Regions from separate parts of the Mesorhizobium sp. P160187 genome, predicted to be linked through region 2. Evidence: riboswitches for the same ligand, from Rfam matches in the RefSeq annotation. Region 2 holds a riboswitch; the other holds the start of a gene.
What was found. Region 2 has a riboswitch for S-adenosylmethionine ahead of AC3CCE_RS16685 (O-succinylhomoserine sulfhydrylase). Riboswitches for the same ligand answer to the same signal wherever they lie in the genome.
Positions count from the first base shown of each region.

Region 1: it holds a riboswitch for S-adenosylmethionine, as region 2 does, so the genes downstream of both, metX (homoserine O-acetyltransferase MetX) here and AC3CCE_RS16685 (O-succinylhomoserine sulfhydrylase) in region 2, are expected to answer to the same signal.

Region 1 is NZ_JBYMDX010000003.1:1,090,404-1,106,395, reverse strand. Features, by position in the region: gene AC3CCE_RS08655 (ABC transporter ATP-binding protein/permease) at 1-1,507, shown strand, start outside; gene AC3CCE_RS08650 (DUF1194 domain-containing protein) at 1,572-2,360, shown strand; gene AC3CCE_RS08645 (glycosyltransferase family 2 protein) at 2,412-3,347, opposite strand; gene AC3CCE_RS08640 (DUF1330 domain-containing protein) at 3,595-3,915, shown strand; gene metW (methionine biosynthesis protein MetW) at 3,923-4,537, opposite strand; gene metX (homoserine O-acetyltransferase MetX) at 4,534-5,703, opposite strand; SAM riboswitch at 5,764-5,841, opposite strand; gene hisC (histidinol-phosphate transaminase) at 5,968-7,077, shown strand; gene AC3CCE_RS08620 (prephenate/arogenate dehydrogenase family protein) at 7,082-8,017, shown strand; gene AC3CCE_RS08615 (sugar kinase) at 8,024-8,947, opposite strand; gene AC3CCE_RS08610 (DUF2125 domain-containing protein) at 9,072-10,070, opposite strand; gene AC3CCE_RS08605 (gamma-glutamylcyclotransferase) at 10,194-10,727, shown strand; gene AC3CCE_RS08600 (aldo/keto reductase) at 10,893-11,840, shown strand; gene AC3CCE_RS08595 (LysE family translocator) at 11,923-12,549, shown strand; gene AC3CCE_RS08590 (lysophospholipid acyltransferase family protein) at 12,619-13,428, opposite strand; gene AC3CCE_RS08585 (LysR family transcriptional regulator) at 13,544-14,449, opposite strand; gene AC3CCE_RS08580 (pyridoxamine 5'-phosphate oxidase family protein) at 14,564-15,196, shown strand; gene AC3CCE_RS08575 (YdcF family protein) at 15,295-15,992, opposite strand, start outside.
Region 2 is NZ_JBYMDX010000003.1:2,752,387-2,768,378, reverse strand. Features, by position in the region: gene AC3CCE_RS16745 (MATE family efflux transporter) at 1-198, opposite strand, end outside; gene AC3CCE_RS16740 (histone deacetylase family protein) at 416-1,318, shown strand; gene AC3CCE_RS16735 (DUF6460 domain-containing protein) at 1,386-1,649, opposite strand; tRNA gene AC3CCE_RS16730 (tRNA-Gly) at 1,830-1,903, shown strand; gene AC3CCE_RS16725 (LysR family transcriptional regulator) at 1,908-2,915, opposite strand; gene chvE (multiple monosaccharide ABC transporter substrate-binding protein) at 3,210-4,280, shown strand; gene mmsA (multiple monosaccharide ABC transporter ATP-binding protein) at 4,433-5,965, shown strand; gene mmsB (multiple monosaccharide ABC transporter permease) at 5,962-7,248, shown strand; gene araD1 (AraD1 family protein) at 7,451-8,446, shown strand; gene AC3CCE_RS16700 (hypothetical protein) at 8,472-8,921, shown strand; gene AC3CCE_RS16695 (ABC transporter substrate-binding protein) at 8,939-9,709, opposite strand; gene AC3CCE_RS16690 (2'-deoxycytidine 5'-triphosphate deaminase) at 9,811-10,905, opposite strand; SAM riboswitch at 11,046-11,123, shown strand; gene AC3CCE_RS16685 (O-succinylhomoserine sulfhydrylase) at 11,181-12,371, shown strand; gene AC3CCE_RS16680 (ceramide glucosyltransferase) at 12,383-13,534, opposite strand; gene apaG (Co2+/Mg2+ efflux protein ApaG) at 13,757-14,149, shown strand; gene AC3CCE_RS16670 (Hsp33 family molecular chaperone) at 14,336-15,367, opposite strand; gene argF (ornithine carbamoyltransferase) at 15,476-15,992, opposite strand, start outside.

The DNA.
Region 1 (15,992 bases), 1.7 Mb from region 2:
CAACCAGATGATCCGGCTGAAGCTGCGCGAGGCGCTGACGCTCGACCTGATCGACCAATGGATGCGGCCGGCGCGGGCCTTCCGGCTCGCCAATGCCGGCGCCATCGGCGTCAATCCCGACCAGCGCATGCAGCAGGATGCCGCGCATCTGTCCGATCTGTCGACGGACCTCGGCGTCGGCCTGCTGCAATCCTTCATCCTGCTGGTGTCGTTCGTCGGCGTGCTTTGGCAACTCTCGTCGGGCTTCGTCTTCCACATCAACGGCTGGTCGCTGGCGATACCGGGCTACATGGTCTGGGCCGCGTTCCTCTATGCCGGCATCGCCTCCTGGCTGAGCTGGCTGGTCGGGCGGCCGCTGATCCGCCTCAACAGCGACCGCTACACCCGCGAGGCCGAGCTGCGTTCCGGGATGGTGCGCGTCAACGAGAATGTCGACGCCATCGCGCTCTATCACGGCGAAGCCGATGCCAAGAGACGGCTCGAAATCGACCTTGGCACGGTGCTGGGCGCGATGCGAAACATCTACAAAGCGCAGATCAACCTTTCCTGGGTGACCGATACCTATGGCTGGATCACCGTGGTGGCGCCGATCCTTGTGGCATCGCCGGTCTATTTTTCAGGCGATATCAGCTTTGGCGGGTTGATGATGGCGGTCGGCGCCTTCAACCAGGTGCACTCGTCGCTGCGCTGGTTCATCAACAATATCGGCGGCATCGCCGACTGGCGCGCCACGCTGATGCGCGTTGCCGACTTCCGCATTGCGCTCGATGAAACCGATGTGTTGCACGACAAGGAAAAGCGCATCGAATTCGGCGATAACGCCAATGGCAGCCTGACCTTCGAGAAGCTCCAAGTGGCCTCGCCGGAGGGCTGCACCAAACTTTCAGACAGCCATGTCGAGATCCATCCCGGTGAGCGCGTCATGATCACCGGCGACCCAGGCGCCGGCAAGACATTGTTCTTCCGCGCCATTGCCGGCCTTTGGCCCTGGGGCAGCGGGCGGATCGGCTTGCCGGCCGGAGAAACGCCGATTTTCGTGCCGCGTGTTCCGTATTTTCCTGCCGGCACGTTACGCGAAGTGCTGCATCCGAATGGCTCGGCGCCGGCTGGCGATGCTGATTTTGGGGCGGTGCTGGCCGAGGTCGGCCTCGAGCGGCTGTCATCCTTGCTCGACCGTTCCGCACGCTGGGAGCGGGAACTCAACGATGACGAACAGCGGTCGCTGGCCTTCGCCAGGCTGGCCTTGCGGCAGCCGAAATGGGTGATCATCGACGAAGCGATGGACGCGTTCGATGGTCCTTCGCTGCGAAGGGTACTGTCCATGCTGGAGAAACGCCTGCCGGAAACCGCGATCCTCAACATCGGGCGCGGACTGCACAATGGTCATTTCTTTCCACGCGCATTGAACATCGTGAAGGATACGGGTGCTGCGCCATTGAAACCCGCCCGAGTCAGGACCGGCGCCATCGACCCGCCGCCGAAAGCGGCCGTGCGGCGAAAGAAGTAGAAGGGGCTTTATTTCGCCGCGATCGCGGCGAAGATTCACGGGTCGAAACATCCGTGGTGCGGCCATGCTCGATGCGCTCAGCCTGCTTGCCTGCCTTGCCTGCACCACGCCCGTGGCTGCCCCGGCCGTTGCCGTGGATGTCGAACTGGTGCTGGCCGTCGACATATCACAGTCGATGGACGAGAGGGAGTTCGCGCTGCAGCGCGCTGGCTATGTCGAGGCGCTCAGGCATCCCGATTTCATCAAGGCCGTGCGCTCGGGAACCACCGGGCGCATCGCGCTTGCCTATTTCGAATGGGCGGGCGTCGTGCGCGAGGATGGCGTCATCGCCTGGCAGGTGATCGACAGCGCAGAGAGCGCCAACGCCTTCGCCGACAGAATAGAAGCGCGGCCGTTCCGCAGCTTTCGCGGCACCTCGATTTCCGGTGCGCTTGCCTTCGGCGCCGGGCTGTTCGAGGGCACGGGGTTCGATGCGCCACGCAGCGTCATCGACATTTCCGGCGACGGTCCCAACAACACCGGGCTGCCCGTCGCCACGACACGCGATGCGGCGGTGGCCAAGGGCATCGTCATCAACGGCCTGCCGATCCTGATCAGCCCGTCGCCGACGTTCAGCCATCTCGACCAGTATTATGACGACTGCGTCACCGGTGGGCCAGGCTCCTTCGTGTTGCCGATCTATGCGGCCTCGGAATTCGCCACCGCCATACGCCGCAAGCTGATCCTGGAGGTGAGCGGCATCGCCGATGCGACCGTGGTCCCGATCGATGCCGCCGCACCCATGGACTGCCTACAGGGCGAACGCGACCGGCGGCTATATTCCGACCCATATCTGCCGGAACTCGACAAATGAGGTTTGAGGCAGTTCGGAGGGGAAAGCCGCTGCGCGGCTTGTCGGCAAACTTCAGGCCGGCCGTGCACCGTATTTGTCGCGAAATTCGGCATAGAGATCGCGGCGCCAGCGCCGGCCGCCGACATAGCCACGCAACAGCTGCGGCAGCGAATAGCCAAGCGCCTTCGACGACCGGTTGGCCATATAGCCGGAGAACGCCTGCGAAACCCTGCCCTTGAGTGCATCGGCGATGAGCTGCCGGGCGATCATGTAAGGCGGAATGTAGGGGTAGCGGTCGGCGATATAGGGGTGCTTGTCGATCAAGCTCGCATAGGCTTCGACATAGCCGTCCCGGCGACCGGAGATCGAATTCTCCGAGTTGTACTTTTTCCAGTCGATCACTTCGGACAGCTGCGCGCCGCTGCGACGGGCAAAGCGCAGCAACAATTCGCGATCCTGCATGCGCGTGACGTCACTGTCGTAGCCGCCGATGGCCAGCAGCGACTCGCGCCGGGCGGTGATTGCCGACCCGGCAATGAAGATGGTCTGCGCGACAAGGGCCCGCTCCAGCGAGTCGCGGCTCAGCAGCGCCTCGCGGTTGACGCAGTTGGTGCGGCGATTGCCCTTCAGCGACACGAAGGAACTGATCAGCACTTCGAGTGAGGGATTGTTGTCGAACTGCTCCAGCGTCCGCGCCAGGCGATCCGGCAAATAGACGTCGTCGGAATCGAGGAATGTCACCACCGGCGCCTGCGCCCGCTCGATGCCGGCATTGCGGGCGGCATTGGCGCCGCGCCATTTCGAGCCAACATAGATCAGCCGTGGATCGCGGATTTCGGCAAGTGCGGCTGCCGTACCGTCGGTCGAGCCGTCATCGACGACAATGTGTTCGAACCGGGGAAAATTCTGCGCCAGCACGCTCTCCACGGCGCGCACCACCTTGCTGCGGCGATTGTGCGTCGGTGTGATCACCGAGATCAGCGGAGCGAGGTCGGTTGCCTTGGACATGTTGCTTCGATTGTGCCCCGAAATGCCTGGAGGCCGGAGGTTTTGATGGTCGCCGTCCAAGCCTTACCCCGGGATGGCATTCGATTCGACGCTACAAAAAACCAGCGGCAATGTCATCACAAACTGTTGAGCCAGGACGCCGTAAGCCGGCCGATTACCCCAGACGTAATCGACCGATGGCCATCATGTCTGCAGATTGCGCCAACGAAGCCGGTCGTCGGGCTTCGATCTCACAGGGAGTTCAGCCGTGGCCGCCTACGCCGTCGCCCATATGCGTCAAGTCACAATGGGCCCGCAGATTGTCGAGTATCTGCAGAGGATCGACGCCACATTGGAGCCGTTCGGCGGCCGCTTCCTTGTCCACGGCGGCGACATGGACGTGGTCGAAAACGAATGGCCCGGGCATCTGATCGTCATCGAGTTTCCGGACAGGGCGCATGCGTGGGGCTGGTACGATTCATCAGCCTATCGGGAGATTCTGGCCTTGCGCACCGACAACTCCCACGCCGATGTGATCATCGCCGATGGCGTTCAGCACCCGCACAAGGCGACGGACGTGCTGGAATAGGGGCAAACTACCGCTTCAGCAAGAACACCGCTTGCTGGCCGAAGAAATTCCAGAACCACCATGGCATCGACAGTCCGATCTTCTGGCCGTTGCCGTCGAGCGCGGTGGCTTTCTCGACCGAAGCGCCGAGTTCCTCGACCAGATTGACGAAGTCGCGGATGGTGCAGAAATGGATGTTGGGCGTGTCGTACCAGGAATAGGGCAGGTCCGCGGTCACCGGCATCCGGCCATTGACGAACAGCGACAGCCGCACCCGCCAGTGGCCGAAATTGGGGAAGGAGACGATGGCGCGGTTGCCGATTCGCAGCAGCTCGTCGAGCACCAGCTTCGGGTTGCGGGTCGCCTGCAGCGTCTGAGACAGGACGACGAAGTCAAAACCCTTGTCTGGATAGAATTCGAGGTCGGTATCGGCATCGCCCTGGATGACCGAGAGACCGCGCGCCACGCATTCATTGACGCCGCGCTGTGACAGCTCCAGCCCGCGGCCGTCGACCTGCTTGGTCTCCTGCAGGAGTTCGAGCAGCAGGCCGTCGCCGGAGCCGACATCGAGCACCCGCGACTGCGGCGGTATCAGGTTGGCCACGACTTCGAGGTCGACGCGCTGGCTGCCATTGACGCTCATGAGGCGAGCCCCCTTGCGCGGGCCGCCGAGCCGATGAAGCCCTTGATGGCGGCAAACAGTTCGGGTTCATCGAGCAGGAAGGCATCATGGCCGCGGTCGGTGTCGATCTCGACGAAGGAGACGGAGGCGCCGGCGGCGTTGAGCGCATGCACGATCGAGCGGCTCTCCTCGGTCGGGAACAGCCAGTCCGAGGTGAAGGACACCAGGCAGAAGCGGGTCTTGGTCCCGGCAAAGGCATCTGCCAACCGGCCGCCATGGTCGGCGGCGAGGTCGAAATAATCCATCGAACGGGTCATGTAGAGGTAGGAGTTGGCGTCGAAGCGGTCGACGAATGTCATGCCCTGGTGGCGCAGATAGCTTTCGATCTGGAAATCTGCGTCGAAACCGAAGGTCAGCGCTTCGCGGTCCTGCAGATTGCGGCCGAATTTCCGATGCAGGGCGGCTTCCGACAGATAGGTGATGTGGGCGGCCATGCGCGCCACGGCGAGCCCCTTTTCCGGGCGCTTGCCGTGCTCGAAATATTTGCCGCCATGCCAGTCCGGATCGGCCATGACGGCCTGCCGGCCGACCTCGTGGAAGGCGATGTTCTGCGAGGAATGGCGTGCGCCTGTGGCGATCGGCAGGGCCGAGAAGACGCGCTCGGAATAGCACGATGCCCATTCCAGCACCTGCATGCCGCCCATCGAGCCGCCGAGCACGCAAAACAGCTTTTCGATGCCGAAATGGTCGACCAGCATCAGTTGCGCCCGCACCATGTCGCGGATGGTGATGATTGGCAGGTCGAGGCCGTAGGGCTTGCCGGTGGCGGGATTGGTCGAGGCCGGACCCGTGGAGCCGAGGCAGCCGCCGATGACGTTGGAGCAAATGACGAAGAAGCGGTTGGTGTCGATGATCTTGCCGGGACCGATCAGCACTTCCCACCAGCCGGGCTTGCCGGTCACCGGATTGGTGCTGGCGACATGCTGGTCGCCGGTCAGCGCGTGGCAGACCAGGATGGCGTTGGTGCGGGCATCGTTGAGGGCGCCATATGTCTGGTAGGCGATCTGGAACGGCGACAAAAGCGTGCCGGCGTCGAGCTTCAGCGGCTTGTCAGGGCCAAAACGCAACACAGGGCTCGACGGGTTGTCGGCCTCGTTGTTGGTTTTTGTAGCGCGGAGCGCGGCCATGTGACTCTCCTTGCCCGCCGTCAGGCAATAAAAAACCGGCAGTGCGATCGCAAAGCCGGTTACGTCACGCAAACGGCCCTTTAGCGAGTTGTTTAACGTGGCTGCAAGCCGACCGGCCAAATCACCACGGAACTGTTGCGTTCTTCTAGAACTCGTGCGGCCCGGCGTCAACGGCCAGCTATTGCCCGCCTCTCGACATTCGCGGCTACGGCTTGTATTTCCGCTGCGGCCTCCGGACGGAGGCATTCTCGATGGATTTGCGACATGGACAAGACAGCGGACAAGGCACGGCCGACGCCCCGCGCGGGCATTATGGACATCGACGCCTATGTGCCGGGCAAGAGCACGGCACCGGCCGGCGTCGCCAAGGTCCATAAATTGTCGTCGAACGAGAACCCGCTCGGCCCGTCGCCGAAGGCGATCGAGGCCGCGCGCGAAGTGGCTGGCAAGCTCGATGTCTATCCCGACGGCACCGCCCGCCGGCTGCGCGAGGCGATCGCCGAGGTGCATGGCCTCAACCCGGCAAACATCATCTGCTCCAACGGTTCCGACGAGATTTTGGGCCTGCTGGCGCAGACCTATCTGGCGCCAGGCGATGAGGCGATTTTTACCGAACATGCCTTCATGGTCTACAAGATCTACATTCAGTCGGCGGGGGCCAAGCCGGTTGCTGTGAAGGAAACCGAGGAGCGCGCCGACGTCGACGCGATCCTGGCCGCGGTGACGCCGCGGACCAAAATCATCTTCCTCGCCAATCCCAACAATCCGACCGGCACCTATCTGCCGTTCCAGGAGGTCCGCCGCCTGCATTCCACGCTCCCGGGCAACGTGCTTCTGGTGCTCGACGCGGCCTATGCCGAATATGTCAGGCGCAATGACTACGAGGCCGGCATCGAGCTGGCGGGCAGCGCACAGAATGTGGTCATGACCCGCACCTTCTCCAAGCTCGGCCTTGGCGGCGCGCGCATCGGCTGGATGTATGGCCCACTGCACATCGTCGATGCCATCAACCGTATCCGCGGCCCTTTCAACGTTAACGCAACAGCGATCGAGGCCGGCATTGCCGCCATCCGCGACCGCGCCCATGTCGAGCGCAGTTCGTTGCACAACGAGACCTGGCTTACCTGGCTGAATGAAGAGCTGACGAAGCTTGGGCTGCGCGTGACGCCCAGCGTCGGCAATTTCGTCCTCATCCACTTTCCCGACGACAAGAGGCATTCGGCTGAGGCGGCGGACGACTACCTCACCCAGCGCGGCTATATATTGCGGCGCGTTACCGGCTATGGCTTTCCCAATGCGCTTCGCATGAGCGTCGGCACCGAAGAAGCCAATCGCGGCGTCATCGATGCCCTCACGACATTCCTGAAAAGCTGAAACAATGACAGCACCGATGTTTGAAAAGATCGCGCTGGTCGGCATCGGCCTGATCGGCTCGTCGCTGGCCCGCATTATCCGCCGCGAGGGCCTGGCCCGCCATGTCGCCATCGCGACGCGCAGCCCGGCCACGCTGGCACGGGCGAAGGAGCTCGGTCTTGGCGAGAGCTACACCACCGACGCCAGGGAAGCGGTCCGCAATGCCGACCTGATCATCGTCTCGGTGCCTGTGGGATCGTCGGGCGAGGTGGCGCAAGAGATCGCGCCGGCGCTGAAAAAAGGCGCCATCCTCACCGATGTCGGTTCGACCAAGGCCTCCGTCATTGCGCAAATGCAGCCCTATGTGCCGGAAGGCGTGCATTTTATTCCGGGGCACCCGCTGGCAGGTACGGAGAAATCGGGCCCGGATGCGGGTTTCGCCGAGCTGTTCGAAAACCGCTGGTGCATCTTCACGCCGCTGCCGGGAACCGATCCGGCCGCGCTGGAAAAGCTGTCGGAATTCTGGCGGCGCTGCGGCTCCAACATTGACACGATGGACCCGCAGCATCATGACATGACGCTGGCCATCGTTTCGCATCTTCCGCACATCATTGCCTACAACATCGTCGGCACGGCCGACGATCTGGAATCGGTGACCAAGTCGGAAGTGATCAAATATTCGGCTTCCGGTTTCCGCGACTTCACCCGTCTGGCCGCCTCCGACCCGACCATGTGGCGCGACGTGTGCCTGCACAACAAGGATGCCATCCTGGAAATGCTGGCGCGCTTTTCGGAGGACCTCGCCTCGCTGCAGCGGGCGATCCGCTGGGGCGACGGCGACAAGCTGTTCGACCTGTTCACCCGCACCCGGGCCGTTCGCCGTTCGATCATCGAGGCCGGCCAGGACATCGACGTGCCGGATTTTGGCCGCCAGGCGGTGGAACATCCGGCGAAGAGCTAAGTTCCCTCAAGCGGGCCACGTCGCTTCGAGCATGGCCATTGTGTCGGCCCTGTTTGGCGCTCCCAGCCGGCCGCCGAAGCGTTGGCATTTGAGCGCGGCGGCAGCACTGGCAAAGCGCAAGGCCTGCTCGATAGGCATGGCTTCGGCAAGCCCGACGGCAAAGGCACCGTGAAACACGTCGCCGGCGGCAAGCGTGTCGACCGCCTTGATCTTCGGCGCCGCGATGTGGCGCACGCATCCGGCGGACCGGTCATGCCACCAGCTTCCCGCGGCGCCGCCGGTCACCGCCACGAAGGCATCGGTGCGGCTGGCGAGGTCGGCACAGGCGGTTCCGGGGTCCAGCGCATGGCCGCAGACGATGCGTGCCGCCGTCTCCGAAGCGACGATGTGCGATGCCAGCGGCAGCAGGCGCTCCAGCACCTCAACCGGCGCCGTGTCGGCGTCGAGGATGGCGGGACGGCCGGCGCTGCGCGCGGCGGTCAAGGCAAGAGCGGCGGCGCCCGGCCAGCGCACATCGACCAGCACGGCATCGAAGCCGGAAAGATCGGCGACAGGCACCGCCTCGGGGTCGGCCTGCGCCTTTGGGTCGTAGAAGGGCACGATGATGCGCTCGCCATGAGCGTCGACCAGGATCGCGGCCAGCGCCGAGCGGGCGCCTTCGACGCGGCGGACAAAGCCGCAATCGACGCCCTCGGCCTCGATGCCGGCCAGCAATTGGTCGCCGACGGCATCGTCACCTGCACTTGCCCACAGGAACACCTCGGCGCCGAGACGGCGGGCGGCGCAGGCAGCACTTGTCGCCATGCCCGAGGCGATCTGGATGCCGTCCGAGGCGATGAACTTGCCCTGATGCGTGGGCAGGGTTTCGACGGCCAGGATGGTATCCAGCGTCAGCGCGCCAACGCTCAGCAGTTTCACCGGTCGGTTCATGCGTCGGCTTGCTCGAACATGATCTCTCCCCAAAAGCCATTCCCGCTCTTTGCGATCATGCTCTATCTCTTTGTTTTAACGCAATTCCGGACGGAAAACCGCTCACACTTTTCCTGGAATTGCTCTAATCGAGCGGCTTGATCTTGCCCAGCGGAATGAAGCCGAGCGAGACCTTGCCCTTCACCACCTTGAGCGGCATCGACGGTTCGTTGCCGAGCAGCGCCAGACCGGCAAAGCCTTGCTCGATCTGGCTCTTCTGCTCGGGGATTGCGGTGGCGAGGATTGCCGCCACGGCTTTGGGATCCTGCAGCTTGATCGTCAGGTCGGCATTGACCTGGCCGTTGGCGTCGACCGACACCGGGCCGGAGACGGTGATGCGCGCGGTTCCCGACGACAGATCGAGCTTGTGGATGCCGACCGCCTGGCCGCGCAGGCTCCTGGCCTGCGTCTTCATCAGCGCGACGCCGTTCTTCAGCGTCGCGTCGCCGCTGCCGTCGAGCGGCGGCAGCACGCGCCCGCCGATCGCGTCGGCGTCGATCTCAAGATCGGTGAAGCTGCCGACGTAGCCGATGTCCTGGCCGTCGGGTCGCAACTCGCCCGCCGCCGTTCCGGCGCTGAACAGTGAAACCGGGTCGGTGTCGTCGGCCGGATCGGTCTGGCCGGACAAGCTCTCGGCCTGCAGCGAAATGCTGCGTGGCAAGGGCCAGGAGAGCTTGGCATTGACCTGCAGATTGTCCCAATCGATCCATAGCGGCGCCATCCCGGGCACCGAGGTCCGCAGCGGCCCACGCAACTCGGCGGCAGGCGACAAAGGCCGGATGAGTTCTGCAACGAAGTTGAAGCTGCCTGCCGAGGCGGCAACGTTCCTGGCGTCGTCCTCGTAAGCCAGATTGTCACAGGAGATGGCAAAACGCAGGGGGTAGCCGCTGACGGTGAGGTTGGCGCAGCCGGCCTCGATGCCTTTGTCCTTGAGCGAGGCCACCGCCTTGTCGGCTTCGCTGCTGACGCGACCGGCGACATAGAACCAGACCGCGCTGTAGGCGCCGAACAGCATAACGACCAAGGCAGCGAGCCACATCAGCCGGTGGCGAAACTTCGACGGACGCTCGTCACTTGACGTCATGCTGCGGCTTTCATTAACGCGGGCGTGTTGCGGGTGGACTGTGGCTTACGCAACAAGCAAAAAGAACAGAAGAGCACCGATTCGATGCGGCGGCGTCACTCTCGTACAATCAGGCTTGGCGATATGGGCGATTTTTGGGTTTTTGGCTACGGCTCGCTGATCTGGCGACCGGGATTCGCCCATGTCGAGACACGGCGCGCGCGGCTTTACGGCTACCGCCGGTCGCTGTGCGTCTTTTCCTTCGTGCATCGCGGCACGCGCCAGCGGCCGGGCCTGGTGCTAGGCCTCGACCGTGGCGGCTCCTGCATCGGGCTGGCCTTTCGCGTGCCCGGCGAGCTGCGCGATGAGGTGCTGACCTATCTGCGCGAGCGCGAATTGGTGACCAGCGTCTACCTCGAGCGTGTGCTCGATATCAGCCTCGACGGGAATGGGGCGGCCGCGGGAGAGAGAGTGAAAGCGGTCGCCTATATCGTCGACCGCCAGCATGAGCAGTATGCCGGCGGGCTCGACCCCGCGCATGCGGCAGGTGTTATCCGTGGCGCCGTCGGCCAGTCCGGAAACAACGAGGACTATGTGCTCAACACGCTGCAGCATCTCGCGGCGCTGGGTATCAGCGACCACTGGCTGGAAGAGGTGGCGAAGCGGATCGCCTCGTGAGCCAGTGGACCACGCCGGGCCTGCAGGCGAAGCGCTCGCGCCTTTGTGAAGCGCTGGCACGCTGGAAAAATTGGCTGAGGCCTTTGACCTCGGCGCGGCGAGACCTAGCTTAGCTGCGGCCCGAAGCATTCGGGTACGCCCGCCGCCAGCCCACGGAGCCCCGTCTTGCAAAAACGCCGTCTCGGTCAAACCGACCTTTCCATCGCGCCGCTGGTCCTGGGCGGCAATGTCTTCGGCTGGACCGCGGACGAGAAGACCTCCTTCGACCTACTGGACCAGTTCGGCGACGCCGGCCTCAACGCTATCGATACGGCCGATGCCTATTCGCGCTGGGTGCCGGGCCACGCGGGCGGCGAGTCCGAGACCATCATCGGCAAATGGATGAAAAGCCGCGGCAACCGTGACAAGATCATCGTCATCACCAAAGTCGGCTCGGATATGGGACAAGGCAAGAAGGATCTGTCCGCTGCCCATATCGAAAGGGCGGTCGAGGCGTCGCTTGAGCGGCTGCAGACCGATGTGATCGACCTCTATTTGTCGCACTGGCCGGACCCGACCACGCCTTACGAAGAGACGCTCGGCGCCTACCAGAAGCTGCTCGCTGCCGGCAAGGTCCGCCATATCGGCGCCTCGAATCTTGACGCCGGCCAGCTGCGCGCCGCGCTCGATGTTGCCAGCCTGCGCGGGCTGCCGCGCTACAGCGTGCTGCAGCCGGAATACAATCTCTACGACCGCTCATCCTTCGACGGGCCGCTGCATGATCTGTGCGTGGCCGAGGATATCGGCGTCATCACCTATTTCAGCCTCGCCAAGGGGTTTTTGAGCGGCAAATACCGTCGCGAGGCCGATCTCGGCAAAAGTGAACGCGGCGGCGGCGTGAAGGCTTATCTCAATGCGCGCGGCATGCGCATTCTGGCCGCACTCGACACTGTGGCGGCGCGCCATTCGGCCAAGCAGGCGGAAGTAGCACTCGCCTGGGTGATGGCGCAGCCCGGCATCACCGCGCCGATCGCCAGCGCCACGACGCTGGACCAGGTCGACAGCCTGGTGCGCGCCGCATCGCTGAAGCTCAGCGCGGAGGATCTCGTGGCGCTGGACAAGGCCAGCGCCTAGCCGCGCAGGTTCGGCACGATCGTCCAAGACGACGGCTGTCCGCCTTGCCACACTGTTCTCCATTATTGGGAGAAGAGGCAGCATGGCCGCAGACATTCTTTCGCAGGCGCAGCCCTGGCAGCAATTGCTGGCGCTGGTGCTGGCGGCAACCGTCGTAATGGGCAGTCCTGGCCCGGCGACGATCAGCGTCACGGCGATAGGGGCCGCCTTCGGCCTGCGCAATTCGCTTCACTACACATCGGGGATCATTTTAGGCACGGTCGCGGTGCTGCTGGTGGTGGCCACCGGCATCAAGGCTATCCTCACCTCGATGCCGGGCGTAGCGCCAGTGCTGGCGGTCGCTTCCGCCGCCTATATTCTCTACCTCGCCTACAGAATAGCGACAGCGCCGCCGCTGGCCGCGCGTGACAGCAGCGCGGTTCTGCCGACCTTCCTCGGCGGCTTCCTGCTCGCCGTTGCCAACCCGAAAGCCTATGTGGCGATTGCTGCGGTCCTTGCTGGCTCCGCGACCGCAGCCGGCGCCGATGCTCTCGGCATCCCGGCCAGGCTGGCGGTTCTCACCCTGATGATCGTAGCCATCCATGTGCTGTGGCTGCTGGCCGGCGCGGCCTTCGCCCGCACCCTGCGCCAGCCGCTGGCGTCGCGGATCATCAATCTGGCCTTCGCGGCGACGCTGGTGCTGACAACGGCGCTGGCGGCGTGGCCTTGAGCCGGCCCGCAGAAGAGATCAAGCTTTGGTCTTTTTTGTTTTGGCGCGATTCAGGACGGAAAAAACCGCTCACACTTTTCCTGGAATTGCTTTGGCGGCCGCGGCGAGTTCGGCCAGCCGCTTGACCGCCGTCGGCGGCATTTGCGGCGGGTTAGGAGCCTGCGATGCCTCGATCAGCAGCTGGTCGCAGGCGGCTTCCGTATCGCCGATCAGCCGGTCCATGAATTCGTCCTTGCCGAGCCCGGGCGGAATCGGCGGCAGGAAGCGGGCCTTGATGGTGCCGGGAAAGCGCAAGAATTTGCGGCGAGGCCAATAGAGGCCGGCGACATGGGCGACCGGTACCACCGGGACGCCAAGCTGCGTATAGAGCTCGACAATGCCGTATTTGTAAGCCGGCTCGTCGCCTGGCGCTCGGCGCGTGCCTTCGGGGTAGATAATCAGCTGGCGCGGATTGCGCCCCATCTCCTGCTTTGTCGATGCAACGACCTGCTTCAACGCCTTGGAGCGGCTGCCGCGGTGAACCGGGATCATCCGCATCTTCAGGATGTACCAGCCGAAGAAGGGGATCCAGGTCAGCTCGCGCTTCAGGATATAAAGCGGATCGTGGAGGAAGGGAAAGAAAGCGATCGCGTCCCAAAACGACTGGTGTTTCGGCGCCAGGATGAAAGAGCCCTCCGGCAGGTTCTCGACGCCGGTGATGTCGCTCCTGGTGCCGGCGATCTTGTCGTAGAGCCACAGGCTGGTGCGCGACCAGAATTTCGGCACGAACCAGGCGCGATGGCGTGGCGAGAGGAAGTAGTAAGGGGTCCAGAGGACCATCTGGACGATCAGATTGACATAGAAGACGAAGTTGAACGCCAGCGAGCGGATATAGAGCATGCGGGGAAGGGCCCGTTGAGGAGGTGTGCGTTGGTTACACCAAGCGCGGGCAAAAAGGAAACGCCGCAATGGCCTGACATAGGCCGGCTCGCCACTGACTCAAGCCAGCCTCAACTCACCACGTCGCCTGCAATAGCCGCTGCTTCAGCCGCGGAGCGGCGAAATCGAGGAACGCCCTGAGTTTCACCGCCAGCAGGCCTTGGCCGGCATGGACGAGGCTCACCGGCCACGGCTGCGGCTCGAAGGGTCGCAAGACCGGGACGAGCACGCCGGAACGTACTGCGTCCGCGATCTGGTAGGAGAGCACCCGCGTCATCCCGGCGCCTGCAATCGCGGCATCGATTGCAGCTTCCGCCGTGTTGACGCGCAGCCGTGAGCGGATCGGCACGATCAGTTCGCCCTTGTCGCCGGCAAAGCTCCAGCTGGCGAGCGCTGCAGGCCCTTCGAAACTGATGCATTCATGCGCGGCCAGATCGTCCGGCGTCCGCGGCATGCCATGCGCGGCGATATAGGCGGGGCTGGCGCACACGACGCGACGGATCGCGCCGACGCGGATGGCAATGAGGCTCGAAGGCGCAAGCTCGCCGATGCGGATGGCAAGGTCGAGATGTTCCTCCGCCAGTTGGGTTATCCGGTCAGCCAGCGTCAGGCGAATGTTGACTTGAGGATAAGCCGCCAGGAATTCGGTGACGACAGGCAGCACGTGCAGGCGACCAAAGACGACCGGCGCGGTGATGAACAGGTCGCCGGTCGGCGTGCTGTATTCGCCGGCAGCGGTGCGTTCGGCTTCGCCGACCTCGCCGAGGATGCGGCGGCAGGCGGCGAGATAGGCCTGGCCGGCATCGGTCAGCGTGAGCTGCCGGGTCGAACGGTTCAGCAGGCGCGCCTGAAGGTGCTTTTCGAGGTCGGAAACCTTGCGGCTGACCGTTGCCAGTGGAATGCCGAAATGGCGGCCGGCAGCGGAAAGGCTGCCCGCTTCCACCGCGGCGACGAACAGCGACATGGCTTCGAGACGATCCATACTTTCTTCCGGAAATTGGAAGGATAGCTTGCAACTATGCCATCTACATCCAAAACATGGAAGGATCTACCTCTTCGCGTACAATGGCCGTGTTTCGGCCTCGCGGAGGCTTCCATGAATGCTCATACTTTCACCAGCGATGTCGCCTTCACGCCGACCGTCAAGGCGATCCAGACCCGCAAAGGTTCGCGCAAGGGCTATGCCAGCGCCGAGGAGCGCGGCGGATGGCGCGCCCATATCACGCCCGACCTCGCCGACTTCATCGCGGCGCAGACCAGCGTCTTCCTGTCGACCGCAAATGGCGAGGGTCAGCCCTATATCCAGCATCGCGGCGGGCCAGCCGGCTTCCTCAAGGTGCTGGACGAAAAGACCATCGGCTTCGCCGATTTCTCCGGGAACAGGCAGTTCATCACGCAAGGGAATCTCGCCGACAACAACCAGGCATTCCTGTTCCTGATCGACTATGCGCATCGCCAGCGCGTCAAGATCTGGGGCACGGCGCGCGTCGTCGAGGACGATGCCGATCTTCTGGCAAGGCTGATGCCGCAGGACTACAAGGCGCGCCCCGAGCAGGTCATCTTGTTCACCGTCTCGGCCTGGGATGCCAATTGCCCGCAACACATTCCGCAGCGATTCGAGGCCGCCGATGTCGCGGCCGCACTCGCCGAACGCGACAAGCGGATTGAAAGCCTCGAACAGGAGATTGCGCGGCTGCGTGGCGCGGAAGACGGCACGGCCAAGGGGTAATCGAGCGCCGTCAGAGTCGTCTGTCTGGACGCAATTCCCAAGGGAAAGCGTACGTGCTTTTCCCGGGAAAACCGCTACACACTTTTCCTGGAATTGCTTTAGTCCTTGGCGGTCGAAACCTCGGCCAGTGCGACGCTGTCGGCGGTCTGGCGGACCGGGACGACGCCGCGCGCAAGCGCCAGCAGGTATTTGCTGTATTCGGTCAGAAGCACGCGTAGCGCTTCCGGCTTGGTCAGCCAGTCGCCATTGTCCAGATTGGTGTTGACCACCGGATAGGGTTCAAGCCTGGCGCCATGCAGCAGGCGGCCCATCTCGAGCAGGCTGCGCGGCATGTGGTAATTGTTGGTGACGAGGATGACGCTGCCATAGGCGTGGCTCTCCACCCATTTAGCGCTTTCCTCGGCATTGCCGATCGTGTCGAGCGCGGCGCGGTCGATGTCGACACAGCAGGAAAACAGCGCCTTGTCGCCGCCGGTAGCAGCCTGCAATTGGCGGCGGCTGGCAGAGGGATGCACGCCTGAGATCAGCAGCCGCTCGCCCTTGCCGGAGGCAAGCAGATCGAGTGCTGCGTCGAGGCGGGCCTGACCGCCGGTCAAGACGATGATCGCATCGGCCTTGGCCGGGTTGGTCGGGGTCGTCATGTGGCTGACCTTGCTGGCGAACCAGCCGAAGCCACCGGCAAACAGGGCCACCAGCAGCAGTAGACAGAGGGAGGCGAGACGCAGGGCGGTGCGCAAACGGCCCAGCCCCGTACGCACACGCAAACGCACCACTGGCATCTGTCCAGCCGTTCCGG
Region 2 (15,992 bases):
GACGTCGAAGACCAGGGCCCCGGCCGCCAGGCCGCCGAGCAGGGCGGCATCGCCGAACTGCCCGACCACCGCCGTGTCGACGATGCCGAGCAGCGGCGTCGTCAGATAGGCGAGCGTCATCGGCACGGCGATGGCGAGCACCGAACGGTTGGTGACGGCGAAGGGTCTCGCGTCGGCTGGGGTTGCACCCGTGTCCAGGGGATTGCTGCCTTGCTGGTTGCGGCTTGATCGAACAGCCGATGTGCCCCATTTTCCCGCCACCGCGCAATCACTCTTGCCGTGACGGCCAACCGAAATGTTCTTCTGGCGCGAGCCCGCCGGATCCCAGTACTGGTTTTAAGCAATTCCCAAAGGGAGGCGCTACGCGCTTCTCCCGGGAAAACCGCTGCACACTTTTCCTGGAATTGCTTTAGCCATGCCCCTGCAGATCGTCCATCATCCCGACTACGATGCCGGCTTCGCCGTCAATCATCGCTTTCCGATGAGCAAATATCCGCTGCTGATGCAGGCCTTGCATATCAGGGGTCTGATCCATGCCGGGGCGCTGTCGATGCCCGAGCCGGCGCCGGCCTCCTGGCTGAAGCTCGCCCATGCGGCTGATTATGTCGACCAGGTCATCACGTGTTCAGTGCCTGAAAAGATCGAGCGCGAGATCGGCTTTCCCGTGGGACCGCGCGTTTCGCTCAGGGCGCAACTCGCCGCCGGCGGCACGGTGCTGGCGGCGCGACTGGCGCTTATCAATGGCATTGCCTGCAACAGCGCCGGCGGCAGCCACCATGCGCGGCGCGCGCAAGGCGCGGGCTTCTGCACCTTCAACGATGTTGCCGTCGCTTCGCTGGTGCTGCTAGCCGAAGACGCGGTGAAAAACATCCTGATCGTCGATCTCGATGTGCATCAGGGCGACGGCACCGCGGACATCCTGAAAGGAGAGCCACGCGCGTTCACCTTTTCCATGCATGGCGAGCGCAATTATCCGGTGCGCAAGATTGCCTCCGATCTCGACGTTGCCCTGCCGGACGGCACCGGCGATGGCGCCTATCTCGAACGGCTGGGTGTCCTCCTGCCGGAGCTCTCGGCCAAGGCGCACTGGGACATCGTCTTCTACAATGCCGGTGTCGACGTGCATGCCGAGGACCGGCTCGGCCGGCTGTCGCTCAGCGATGACGGCGTACGTGCCCGCGACGCCATGGTGATCGGTCATTTCCGGGCGCTGGGCATCCCGGTCTGCGGTGTCATCGGCGGCGGCTATTCGACCGATGTCGCAGCGCTCGCCGCGCGCCACGCCATCCTGTTCGAGGTGGCGTCGGACTTTGCCTAAGTGGCCTTTGGTTTGAGCATGATCTTTTCCGAAAACCGGTTGCCACTTTTCGGGATCATGCTCCGCTTCACTTGCGGTAGTTCGCGACCCTGAGCAGGATGAACACCGGCACGACGATCGCGGCGCCGAGCAGGATATAGCCCAAGAAGCGATAGACCGCGTTGAAGCCGAGGTTCCAAAGATCGATGAAGAAACCCTGGATGCGGTAGAAGACGTCCATCGGCGTCCAGCCGAACGCATTCATGACCAGGCCGACCAGGAACGAAACGACCAGCAGCTTGACGATCACCCTGACGGGCGAGTCACCGAGAAAGCGCGTCACTGTGGACAAGGGGCCTGCCTCCAGATTGGTGTGCCCGGATTCGGGGTACAAACCCACGAATACGCACTTGCTGCGCCCGCATCAAGGCGGGCGGACGGCGCAATCGGTCGGGTTTCCAACAGCCGTTTCCGAACAGCTGTCCAAGGGCGATTGCCCGAAGCACGCCCATCATGATATCGAGAGGCCGACGCGGGTATGATGTAATGGTAGCTTGTCAGCTTCCCAAGCTGAACGCGAGGGTTCGATTCCCTCTACCCGCTCCAGTTCCTATCCCACTTCCCGCAAGATAAAATCGTGCAGCATCTTGGCTGCCGGCGACAGCACGCGGTTCTTCACCGTGATCAGGCTGTAGGGGCGGACCTCGATGTCGAACTCGGTCTGGACGACATCGATGGCGCCGGCGAGACCGTCGGGGTTCTGGATGAATTTTGCCACTTGGATCGACACCGGGGCGATGGCGTCGGACTGCGCCACCATGACCAGTGTGAGCAGCAGCGACGAGGTGTTGAGGATGCGGTCCGGCAGGGCGATGTTGCGGTTCAGGAAATTGCTCTCCATCGCCTGGCGCAGCGGCGACCCGCCCGACTGGAACACCCAGTCAAAGGCGGCGGTGTCCTCCAGCCTCACCGCCTTCCCATTGTTTAGAGGATGGCCGTTGCTCAGCGGGTGGCCTCGGCGCACGATCAGGCAGGCCTTCTCGACGCCGATGACGCGCGATTCGAACAGGCGCGGATTGAGGTCTTCGGGGACACGGGCGATGATGAAATCATGGCGCGTGGCGATCAGTTCGCGCGCCAGCACATTCGACGTCTCGACCTGCATGGTAATCTCGATGCGCGGATAAAGGCGGCGTATCTCGCGGATCGCCGGGACCGCCAGTTCGATCGCCGGCGCCGTCACCGCGCCAAGGAACACCGAGCCGCCCTTGCCGGCCTTGAGCTCCGATATTTCGCGGTCGGCCTCGCGCATTTCGAGCAGGATCGAGCGCGCGCGCCGCGCCAGCGCCTTGCCGTAAGGGGTGAGCGTGATGCCGCGCGGCAGCCTTTCGCACAGCTTGACCTCAAGCACCGCTTCCATCTCGGAAATCATGCGCGAGGCCGCCGGCTGCGAGATGTTCATCACCTGGGCGGCCGCGCTCACCCGACCGTGATCGTCCAGCGCTGCGATCATGCGCATGTGACGCAGGCTCAAGCCACTGCGCAGAAGTGTCTCGCCATCGCCCGGCAATTCATCGTAACCGCTTGAAATTCCCTGAGGACCTCGTAAAGCCGCCATGCCTTTTCCCGCTTCCGCCACTGTTCCAGCCCGGTCTAGTCATATACCGGTTTTGGTATAGCAACCACCGAAGATCGCATTTGACAGTTATGGCAAAGGGTCACACTTTCGCGCGTCCTCAAGACTTGACGGTCGATGACGAGCAAAATCGTATCGATTTAAATCAAGACTGAGGGCCGATTGGGAGGATACCGGAGATCGATTATGACGGCGGCGGCGCTTTGGCGCATCCGCCCGACTGCGCGGCCCGCGAAGCCCCGAGGTGTCGCGTCCATCAACCAGGGAGAGTTTTACGTGAAAATCATCAAGACACTGGCCGCCGTCGCGGCCCTTGGCATCGCTGCCATGACCTACTCGGCGCACGCAGCCGACAAGGGTCTTGTCGGCGTGCTGATGCCGACCAAGACCTCGCAGCGCTGGATCAATGACGGCGATGCCGTCAAGTCCCAGCTCGAAGCTCTCGGCTACACGGTCGACCTGCAGTACGCGCAGGACGACATCCCCAACCAGCTCAGCCAGCTGGAAAACGAAATCACCAAAGGCCCGAAGGCGCTGATCATCGCTTCGATCGACGGCACCACCCTTTCGGACGCGCTGCAGAAGGCCGCCGACGCCGGCGTCGTCGTCGTCGCCTATGACCGCCTGATCAAGAAGACCGCCAATGTCGATTACTACACCACCTTCGACAATTTCGGCGTCGGCGTGATCCAGGCGAACTCGCTGGTCAAGGGTCTCAAGGAGCGCTTCCCGAACACCAAGCCGTGGAACGTCGAACTGTTCGGCGGCTCGCCGGACGACAACAACGCATTCTTCTTCTACAACGGCGCAATCTCGGTGCTGCAGCCGCTGATCGATGACGGCTCGATCAAGATCAAGTCCGGCCAGACCGGCATGGACAAGGTCGGCACGCTGCGCTGGCTCGCCGCGACCGCCCAGGCGCGCATGGACAACCTGCTGTCGGCCAACTACTCGGACGGCAGCCGCGTCGATGGCGTTCTTTCGCCCTATGACGGCCTGTCGCGCGGCATCACCGCTTCGCTGCGCGCCGTCGGTTACGGTACCGACGCCCAGCCGTGGCCGATCGTGACCGGCCAGGACGCCGAGACCGCTTCGGTCAAGCTGATCATCACGGGCGAGCAATACTCGACCGTGTTCAAGGACACCCGCGAACTGGCCAAGGCCACCGTCGAACTCGTCGACAAGGTGCTCTCGGGCGGCAAGCCGGACGGCCTCGACGAAAAGACCTACAACAACGACGTCAAGGTCGTTCCCTCGATCCTTTTGACGCCGCATGAGGTCGACAAGTCGAACTACCAGGCACTGGTCGTCGACTCCGGCTACATCAAGGCCGACGAACTGAAGTAATCCGTTTATAAAGACAGGGGTCCTGCGCGACGCAGGACCCCTTTCCGTTCACAAGCGACCCCGGTATTGTTTCTACCGGACTTTGTTTCCGTGCATGTCGTTGTCTCAAACCGCAAGCACTTTTGAGCGACATGCAACAGGAGGAGCTTGCCCTGATGACGACGATTTTGGAGATGCGCGACATCACCAAGACGTTCCCCGGCGTGAAGGCGCTGTCGAACGTCAACCTCAGCGTCGAGGAAGGCGAGATCCACGCCGTGGTTGGCGAGAACGGCGCCGGCAAGTCGACGCTGATGAAGGTTCTGTCGGGCGTCTATCCCGCCGGCACATATGACGGCCAGATCATTTTTCAGGGTCAGGAATGCCAGTTCAAAGGTATCCATGACAGCGAACACAAGGGCATCGTCATCATCCACCAGGAGCTAGCGCTGGTGCCGATGCTGTCGATCACCGAGAATATCTTCCTCGGCAACGAAAACGCCCGATATGGCGTCATCGACTGGGATGCCAACGAGGCGCGCACCGCTGCCTTGTTGAAGAAGGTGGGCCTCAAGGAGGACCCCAAGACACTGATCACCAATATCGGCGTCGGCAAGCAGCAGTTGGTCGAGATCGCCAAGGCGCTGAGCAAGGACGTCAAGCTTTTGATCCTCGATGAGCCGACCGCGTCGCTCAGCGAGAAAGACAGCCAGGCGCTGCTCGATCTTCTGCTCGAATTCAAGCGACAAGGCATGACCTCGATCCTGATCTCGCACAAGCTCAACGAGATCAACCGGGTCGCCGACAAGGTAACCGTCATCCGTGACGGGCGCACCATCGAGACGCTGGCCAAGAAGGATATCTCCGAAGACCGCATCATCACCTCGATGGTCGGCCGTTCGCTCGACGACCGCTATCCGCCGCGCGAGCCCAAGATCGGCGAAGTCGTGTTCGAGGTGAAAAACTGGTCGGTCTATCACCCGCTCCATGCCGAGCGGCAGGTGATCAAGGGCATCGACCTCAATGTGCGCAAGGGCGAGGTGGTCGGCATCGCCGGGCTGATGGGCGCCGGCCGCACCGAATTCGCCATGAGCCTGTTCGGCCGCTCCTATGGCCGCCGCATCACCGGCGAAGTGCTGCTCAAGGGCAAGCCGGTCGATGTCTCCTCGGTAAGCAAGGCGGTCCAACACGGCATCGCCTATGTCACCGAGGACCGCAAGACCTACGGCCTCAACCTCATCGACCATATCAAGCATAACATTACGCTGGCCAATCTCGACGGCGTGTCGCGCCACAGCGTGATCGACGACATGCGCGAACTTGCGGTCGCCAACGACTATCGCAAGAAGACCAATATCCGTGCGTCAAGCGTCTATCAGATGACCGGCAATCTTTCCGGCGGCAACCAGCAGAAGGTGGTGCTGTCGAAATGGCTGTTTGCCGATCCTGACGTGCTGATCCTCGACGAGCCGACACGCGGCATCGATGTCGGCGCCAAGTATGAAATCTACACGATCATCGCGCGCCTTGCCTCGGAGGGTAAGGCGATCGTGGTCATCTCGTCGGAAATGCCGGAATTGCTGGGGATTACCGACCGCATCTACGTCATGAACGAAGGGCGCATGGTGGGCGAAATGCCGGCGGCGGAAGCAAGCCAGGAAAAGATAATGCGCGCCATCGTCCGGGGAGAAGGAAAAGCAGCATGAGCACCGAAAGCGCCCCCGCCCCGCAGGGCAACGTCGCCGACGAACAGCGCCCGCGCATCGCCGTCTCGGCGCTGGCGACGAATTTACGCGAATACGGACTGATCATAGCCCTGATCGTCATCATGCTGTTCTTCCAGTTCACCACGTCGGGGACGTTGTTCAAGCCGGTCAACCTCAGCAATCTGGTGCAGCAGAACTCCTTCATCATCGTGATGGCGCTGGGCATGCTGCTGGTGATCGTATCGGGCTATATCGACCTCAGCGTCGGATCGGTCGCCGGTTTCATCGGCGCGCTGGCGGCAAACATGATGGTCATCTGGCAACTCGGACCGCTGAGCAATCCCCTGGTGGTTTCGATCGTCTGCCTGGTCGCGGGTGGCCTGATCGGCGCCGCGCAAGGGTATTGGATCGCCTATCACCGGATACCGAGCTTCATTGTCACGCTGGCCGGAATGCTGATCTTCCGCGGCATTTGCCAGGCGTTGCTTGGCGGCGGCTCGTCGGTGGGTCCGCTTCCCGACGACTTCAAGATGCTCAGTTCCGGCTTCATCCCGGATGTGATCGGCCCACTGACGCTCGTCCCGCCGGTCGTGAACGCAGCCGGCAAGACCATCATGGGCAGCGGCGTGACCCTGCACATGACGACGGTCGTGCTGGGGCTGATCGCCGTGCTCGCCTATGCCTATTTCGGGGTCCGCACCCGGCGCAAACGAGAACGCCATGGTTATGAGGCCGAGCCCTTCACCCTGTTCGTCGTCAAGACGCTGGTCGCCAGCGCGCTGGCGCTGTTCCTGGTCTATGAGTTTGCCAGCTACCGCGGCCTGCCCGTGGTGCTGCTGGTCATGGGCGTGCTGATCACGCTGTTCGTCTTCGTCACCAAGCGCATGACCATCGGGAGGCGCATCTACGCCATGGGCGGCAATCCCAAGGCGGCGCAGCTGTCGGGCATCAACACCGAGCGGCTGACGCTGATGGTGTTCATCAATATGGGCGTGCTGTCGGCGCTTGGCGGCCTGATCATCGCGGCTCGTCTGGGCCAGGCGGTCCCGGCGGCGGGTCTCGGCTCGGAGCTCGACGTCATCGCCGCCGTGTTCATCGGCGGCGCCTCGGCGATGGGCGGCGTCGGCCAGGTCATCGGGGCGGTCGTCGGCGGCTTCATCATGGGCGTGATGAACAACGGCATGTCGATCATGGGCGTCAATGTCGACTGGCAGCAGGTGGTCAAAGGCCTGGTGCTGCTCGGCGCCGTGATCTTCGACGTCTACAACAAGAACAAGGCCTGACAAGCTTCAGGCGAGGCAAGCAGGAGGCATACGGTCGCGGCGCAGCCGGCAAGTTGTCGGCATAAGAAGTCCCCCGAGGGATGGAGCTCGCGAGCGCAATCCGGACGAAGAGTTCAACCCGTGGCGCGGCGAGGTCCGAGCCGCGCAGGTCAAGGTTTGCCAAGGGGCAACCCGGCCAAGGCACATGAGAGAGGATTTCATCATGCTGATCTCCCAGATCCTCGACGACGCCGAGACCATCCGCGTCGTCGCCCGCAATGGCGGCGGCAAGACCAGGATCATCAACGGCGCCCGCAGCGTCTATTCGCTGGCCATGGAAGCCGCGCGCACCGGAACGGGCCTCGCCGCGCTGATCGAGCGCAAGGGGTTCGGTGAAGCGATAGACCTCGACGCCGTCTACAAGAAGGGCCGGCTGGTGTCGCCGATCAACCATCCCGATCCTGCGCATCTGCATCTGACCGGCACCGGCCTGACCCATCTCGGCTCGGCGGCGACGCGCGATTCCATGCACAAGAAGCTCAGCGATGGCGGCGAGGAGCAGCTTACCGATTCCATGAAGATGTTCCGCATGGGGCTCGAAGGCGGCAAGCCGGCCAAGGGCCAGACCGGCGTGCAGCCGGAATGGTTCTACAAGGGCAACGGCACCATGGCGGTGGCGCCGGGCGCCGCACTGATGTCGCCGGCCTTTGCGCAGGACGCCGGCGAGGAGCCGGAAATCGCCGGCATCTATGTCATCGGCGACGACGGCGCGCCGTTCCGCGTCGGCTTCACGCTGTCGAACGAGTTTTCCGATCATGTTACCGAGCGGGTGAACTATCTGTTCCTGGCACATTCCAAACTGCGCAACGCCTCGTTCGGGCCGGAAATCCTGATCGGCGACCTGCCGGCCGACGTCAGGGGCTCATCGCGAATCTATCGCGACAGCAATTTGCTGTGGGAAAAGCCGTTCCTGTCGGGCGAAGCGAACATGTCGCACACAATCGCCAATCTCGAACATCATCACTTCAAATATTCGGCCTTCCGCCAGCCGGGCGACGTGCATGTGCACATGTTCGGCACGGCGACGCTGTCCTTTGCCGACGGCATCAAGACTCAGGCCGGCGACGTGTTCGAGATCGAGGCCGGGGATTTCGGCCTGCCGCTGCGCAACCCGCTGGAGATCGAGCAGCCGGTGAAGGTGGCGGTGAAGGCGCTTTGAGGCAGCATCACATTTGGGAGCCGGAATGAACGGAATGCGGCTTGTCATTGTGTTCACGGGCGTGGCCCTGTTCCTGACCCAACCGTCGGTGGCCTTTAGCGCCGGCCAGTGCAGCCCGAAGTCCTATCGTGAAGCCCGTTTGGCGATGACGAGCCGTCTTCTGGCAACCGGCTATTCGAAAGCCCAGGTGAGCTTTCTGATGCGCAACACGGATCACATGACATCAGCGCTTCGCACCGACAGGCTGAACAACAATGGCAAGGTCTGCGGCATCGACTCCGCCAAGGCCCATGTCCTCGGTTGCCTCGACAAGCAGTTGTTCCCGTTGAAGCGCGGCTCAAACGCTTCGCTCGACGAGGTCAAACTGACCGAAGGCTTTTGGGGCAGGAAACGTTTGGCCGCACGCGAACTGCTGTTTATCGGCCATTTTCATGCCTGCCTTGGCGCCGCGAAAGAGTATCTCTTTCGCGGCTGACTCCGGCGGGCCGGAAGTCAATAAATATCGAAATCGAAATACTTGGCCTGGATCTTCTTGTAAGTGCCGTCGGCGACGATGGCGTCTATCGCCGCATTCAGCTTGTCGCGTAGCGCCGTGTCTTCCAGGCGGACAGCGATGCCGGCTTGCGTCTCGGTGCCCTTGACGTCGCCGACAAGCTTGCAGCAGCCTTCGCTCGCCTTCTTCAGCCAGTCCATCAGCACGAACTTGTCGGAGATGACGGCGTCGAGACGGCCGTTCTGCAAGTCGGTGATCGCCTCTTCCTGGGTGGGGTAGAGTTTCGCCTCGGCGCCGGCCTTGCCATAGGCGTCCTGCGCATAGTCGGCCTGGGTGGTCGAGGCCTGCGCGCCCACCGTCTTGCCGGCAAGGGCTGCCGGTTCGGTGGAAGTGAGGTCGCTGTCCTTGGGCGCCACCAGCGCCAGCGGCGTCGTGTAGTATTTGTTGGTGAAGGCGACCTGTTTCTTGCGCTCCTCGGTGATGCTCATCGAGGCGATGATGGCGTCGAACTTTTTCGCCTGCAGCGCCGGGATGATGCCGTCCCAGTCCTGGGTGACGATCTCGCACTCGACCTTCATCTGCGCACACAGCGCATTGGCAATGTCGATGTCGAAGCCCTCGATCTTGCCGTCCGCGGTGATGGTGTTGAAGGGCGGATAAGCGCCCTCGGTGCCGATCTTCAATTTCTCCTGCGCCTCAGCCAGCGAGCCGGCCGATATCACCAGCATGGCAGCGCCCGCTGCCGATATGATCCATATTGAAATCTGCATTTTGGTTCCCCTTGCGCGCCGTTCTCTTGCCGGCCACCGAAAGGCAGCCAAGCATGGTGAGGCAGCGCAGGCAAGTATTTTGCCTGACGGTGATCGAAGGTTCAGCCGGCGGGGCGGAAATGCTTGGAGAGCTTGAGGCCTTGCGCCTGGTAATTCGAGCCGAGATCGGTGCCGTAAAGCGCCTGCGGCCGCTTCAGCATGTGTTCGTAGACCAGCCGGCCGACGATCTGGCCGTGGTCGAGGATGAACGGCACTTCGTGGCTGCGCACTTCGAGCACCGCCCGGCTGCCGGTGCCGCCTGAGGCCGAATGGCCGAAGCCCGGATCGAAGAAGCCGGCATAGTGAACACGGAATTCGCCAACCAGCGGATCGAAGGGCGTCATCTCGGCGGCGTAGAGCGGCGGCACGTGCACGGCTTCGCGGCTGACCAGGATGTAGAACTCGTCCGGGTCGAGCACCAGTTCGCCGGCGCCGCTCTTATAGAGCGGCTCCCAGAAATCGACGGCATCCTGGGCGGCGCGCTTGTCGACATCGACCAAGCCGGTGTGATGCTTGCCGCGATAGCCGACCAGGCCGTTCTGGTCGCCGTCAAGATCGATCGACAGCGCAATGCCGCCGCCGGAAATGTTGGGCGGCTCGGTCGCCACCAGCATCTCGGCGCGGTGCAATTCGTTCAGTTCTGCCTCCGACAACAGCGCGTTGCCGGTGCGAAAGCGGATCTGCGACAGCCTCGATCCGGCGCGTACGACGATCGGGAAGGTGCGCGGACTGACTTCGAGATAAAGCGGCCCGTGATAGCCGGGGGCGATCTTGTCGAACTCATGGCCGCGATCGGTCATCACCCGGGTGAAGATGTCGAGCCGGCCGGTCGAGCTCTTCGGGTTGGCCGAGGCCGACACGTTTGCGGGCAGCGCCAGGCGTTCGAGCAGCGGCACGATGTAGACGCAGCCGGTTTCCAGCACCGCGCCCTCGGCGAGACTGAACTCATGCAATTTCAGCCGGTGAAGCTTGTCGGCCACCAGATGATCGGGACCCGGCAGGAAGGAGGCGCGCACGCGAAAAGCCTTGTCGCCGAGCCTGAGATCGAGGCTCGCCGGCTGCACCTGGTCGACATCGAGCGCGCGCGGCGACTTCAGCGCGCCGGACTGAAACAGCGCGGAAATGTCCTGATCGGGAAGAATGCCTGTCTGCCGCAAAAGGCTGGCTCCGCTCCAAGGTCGGTCTCTTTGTGGCAGGTTCTTGCCGCAAAACCGCTGGATATTATTGCGGAACCTGCCTGGTACAAACCTCTTAATGAAGCCGGCAATTGACGCAAGCGCAGGTGAGGTCTAAAGGGTCGTTATCCCGTGGTGATTTGGCCGGTCGGCTTGCAGCCACGTTAAACAAGTCGCTAAAGGACCGTCGGGCCGCAAGGCCATATGGACCGGTTGCGACTTTCGCGGCCGGTTTTTTTGTGTCTGGAACAAAAGCGATGAGCACCAAGAAGCGTAACTGGAAACCTCAGACCGCACTCGTGCACGGGGGAACGCTGCGTTCCCAGTTCGGCGAGACGTCCGAAGCGATGTACCTCACCCAAGGCTATGTCTACGAGACGGCGCAGGCTGCCGAGGCCCGTTTCAAGGGCGAGGAGCCGGGCTTCATCTATTCGCGCTATGCCAACCCTACCGTCGACATGTTCGAAAAGCGCATGTGCGCGCTGGAGGGTGCCGAAGATGCGCGCGCCACGGCGTCCGGCATGGCTGCGGTGACGGCAGCGCTCCTGTGCAGCGCCAAGGCCGGCGACCATATCGTTGCGGCGCGCGCGCTGTTCGGCTCCTGCCGCTGGGTGGTGGAGACGCTGGCGCCGAAATACGGCATCGAGGCAACGCTGGTCGACGGCACCGACATCGCCAACTGGGAAAAGGCGGTGCGGCCGAACACGAAACTGTTCTTCCTGGAAAGCCCGACCAATCCGACGCTGGAAGTGGTCGACATCGCAGCGGTGGCGGCGCTCGCCACCTCGATCGGCGCCAGGCTGATCGTCGACAATGTCTTTGCCACGCCCTTGCAGCAGAAGCCCTTGCAGCTCGGCGCCCATATCGTCGTCTACTCCGCGACCAAGCACATTGACGGCCAGGGACGCTGTCTCGGCGGCATCATCCTGTCGGACAAGAAATGGATCGACGAGAATTTGCACGACTATTTCCGCCACACCGGCCCGAGCCTGTCGCCGTTCAACGCCTGGACGCTGCTCAAGGGCCTGGAGACGCTGCCGGTTCGGGTGCGCCAGCAGACGGAAAGCGCGGCCAAGATCGCGGATTTCCTGGCAGGACGGCCGGAAATCGCCCGCGTCATCTATCCCGGCCGCGCCGACCACCCGCAGGCCGACATCGTCAAGAAGCAGATGACGGGCGGATCGACGCTGATCTGCCTCGACGTGAAGGGCGGCAAGCAGGCGGCCTTCGCCTTGCAGAACGCGCTCGACATCGTGCTGATCTCCAACAATCTCGGCGACGCCAAGAGCCTGATCACCCATCCGGCGACCACCACGCACAAGAACCTCAGCGACGAAGCTCGCGCCGAGCTTGGCATCGGGCCGGGAACGCTCAGGCTGTCGGTCGGTCTTGAGGATACGGACGATCTGCTGGAGGACGTTGCGCAGGCGCTGAAGGCAGCCGGGTAGGCCGCGAGGCGTCACGCTCCCGACGAAGCCTCTTCCAGCTCGGCCGTCTTGGTGCCGATGATCATGGTGTTGCCGCGCCAATCGACGGCGCCGCTCAGCCAGCCGCGCGCCCAGATGGCGGGAAGCATCATGTCGCGGACCATCATCGCCGGGACCATGCGCAGCGACAGATGCCAGCCCTTGGCCGCGGCCAGCGCGCATTCGGGAATGTAGGCCGCCGCCAGCACGGCCAACACCGTGGCCGGCAGGCTGATGCCGGCACTTGCTGCCGCCACCAGCGCCAACGCCAACGGCACGGCGACGCCGGTCAGGATCTCGGGTGCGAAAAACAGCGGGAAAGTGACGCGGCGCAACCGCGCCCAGCGCGCCTGACGCGACCAGATGTCGGCAAGTCGGCGCTGCCCCAGTGGTTGCTCGAAAGGCGAGGCAACGAGATTGACGCGCAGGCCCAGTCCGTTGACCAGCTTGGTTGCAGCAGCATCCTCGGCGATCTCGGCGGCCAGCGCGCGGATACCGCCATTGGTATCGAGCATCGGCTTGTTCCACAGCATGCTCTTGCCCTGGGCAAAGCCGAGGCCAAGCGCCTCGCCGGCATATTGCCAGCGCGCCTGCAGCGTGTTGAGGAACGCGCATTCGACCTCGGCCCAGAAGCCTTCCGGCCGCGAGCCGATCGGCGTCGAGCAGATAAGCCCGGTATTGGTCCGCCAGGCCGCCATCAGGTGCTGGACGTAATCCCTAGGCATCAGCACGTTGGAATCCGCCAGAATAACCCAATGATTGCGCGCCGCTTCCCAGCCCTTGACGCAGTTGTTGAGCTTCGGGTTGCTGCTGACGCGGTCGTCGCCGATCAGCAGCCGGGCCGGCACGTTGGGAAACAGGACGATCGCCCTGTTTATCAGTTTGACGACGGGATCGTCGGCGTGAGCGACGCAGAAGATCAGTTCGTAGCGCGGCCAGTCGAGCGAGAAGGCTCGCTGCAGCGTCTCTTGTGTGAACGGCTCCACGCCGCGCGACGGCACGACGATCGAGACCGGTGGCTGCTCGTTGGACGGCGGGGGGATGAGACGGCGCGCTTGCAGTTTCGACGAAGCAAGCAGGATGCTGGCGAGATTGGAAAGAAGCAAAGCGGAGGAGGCGAAGGCGGCTGTGAGAGCTGGTTCCATCGAGATCTGGTCACTCCGGAAAGGCCGCTCGCGGCTGCTTTGTCAGTCGACAGATGGGCCTTGAGTCGCCGGCAAGGTTTGCGCACACCAACATTGTCATGTGTCACTTAAATGACATTGTTTGTCGGCACCTCCGCTTTGAGGCTGGCAGGACATGCCGTTGTGCGCGTATCAAACCGCATAGCGCGACAAATGTTCCTTGCCGCGCAACCGGAGCAGCCCATGTATCGCGCCGTCACGCGCAACATCGAAGTGCAGGTCAGACCGTTCTACCTGGAGGACCGCTCGGACCCGGCGGAGAACCGTTATGTCTGGGGCTACCAGGTGACGATCGACAACCAGTCGGACGATTTCGTGCAGCTTATGTCGCGTTACTGGCACATCACCGACGGCAGCGGCCGGATCGAGGAAGTGCGCGGCGCCGGCGTGGTCGGCGACCAGCCTGAGCTCAATCCCGGCGACAGCTATCAATACACGTCAGGCTGCCCGCTCTCGACGCCCTCCGGCTTCATGGTCGGCCACTACACCATGCGCAACAAAAAGGGCGAGACGTTCGACGTCGCTATTCCCGCGTTTTCGCTGGATCTGCCGGGGACGCGGCGGACGGTGAATTAGGGGTTTTCTCCCCATCTCTATACGGGGAGGAATGCCCGGCAGTGCAACGAGGGGCGCCGCCGGACTCATGAGGTTATCTTCCACGCACATGACGTAGGCTATGCGCGGCCATTCACCAAAGTTCGCGCTGCCCCTCATCCGCCCTTCGGGCACCTTCTCCCCGTGAACGGGGAGAAGGAAGAGATGCTACTGAGTTGCAAACTCCGCCGGGTCGAAGTCGTACTGCTTCGAGCAGAACTCGCAGGCGACGTGGATGCCGCCATCTTCGGTGCTGTCCTTGATCTCCTGCGCGGAAAACCCCTCGAGGATGCCGCGTATCTTGTCCCTTGAGCAGGAACATTGGTCGGCGACCGGCACGCCGCCGAAGACGCGCACGCCATGTTCGTGGAACAGCCTGAAGAGCAGCCGCTCGGCGCCGATGGTCGGGTCGATCAGCTCGGTCGGCTCGATGGTGCCGAGCAGCGCCACCAGCTCGCGCCACGAATTGTCGGCCGGCTCCTGCGTCACGTCACGCGGATCGCCGTCGCCGCCCGAAATGTCGGGCACGCGCATGCGCTCGGGTGACTGCGGCAGGAACTGCGCCAGGATGCCGCCGGCGCGCCACTGCTCACGAGCGCCGCCGGGACCTGGCGTCAGAAGCTTGGCCACCGACAGCCTGAGGTCGGTCGGGATCTGCTCCGACTGGCGGAAATAGGTGCGCGCGGCGTCCTCCAGCGTCTCGCCGTCGAGCTGGACGATGCCCTGATAGCGCTGCGTGTGCGCGCCCTGGTCGATGGTCAGCGCCAAAACGCCGCTGCCCAGCAGCGTCTGCTGCGAGGTCTGGCCTGCGGCCACCAGGGCCTCCAGCCGGTCGGCGTCGAAACGCGCATAGGCGCGCAATGCCGAAGGCGTGGAGAAATCCGCGACCAGCATGTCGACCGGGCCGTCGGTGCGGGTCTGCAAGATGAACTTGCCTTCGAATTTGAGCGAGGTGCCGAGCAGCACCGTCAGCACACAGGCTTCCGCGAGCAGGCGGGCGACCGGCTCGGGATAGTCGTGACGGTTGAGGATGGCGTCGAGCATCGGCCCGAGTTGCACGGTGCGGCCGCGCACGTCGAGCGGGCCGACCTCGAAGGGTACGACATGATCGTCGCCGGCATAGCCGAACTCGCCGAGTTTGGGGTGATGTTCAGTCACTTGATGCGTTTCCAACATGACAAAGCTCCAGGGCGTGGCCATGCGGCCCGGAGGGGTGCATGCGTCCAAACGCGCTTGATTTGCGTGATGGGGCGCAAATAGGCATCGCGCCGCCCCGGATCAAGCGCTTGGAGATCAAGCGCCTGGAGATCAAGCGCCCAGACACCAGGCCAAAACCGCCTTCTGGGCGTGGAGCCGGTTCTCGGCTTCGTCGAAGACCACCGAATGCGGACCGTCGATGACCTCGTCGGTCACTTCCTCGCCACGATGCGCCGGCAGGCAGTGCATGAACAGGGCGTCGGGCTTGGCCCTGGCCATCAGCGCCGCATTGACCTGATAGGGCGAGAAGACATTATGGCCGCGGGCGCGGTGTTCCTGGCCCATCGACACCCAGCAGTCGGTGACGATGCAGTCGGCCTGGTCGACGGCCTCTTCGGGCGAGCGGGTGAAGTGCAGCTTGCCGCCATTGGTCTTCGACCAGTCGATGTGCTTCTGCGCCGGCTCGCTGCCTTCCGGCACTGCGACGTTCAGGTTGAAGCGGAACCGCGCCGAGGCCTCGAGCAGCGAATGCAGCACGTTGTTGCCGTCGCCGGTCCAGGCGATGGTCTTGCCGGCAACCGGACCGCGATGCTCCTCGAAGGTCATGATGTCGGCCATCAGCTGACAG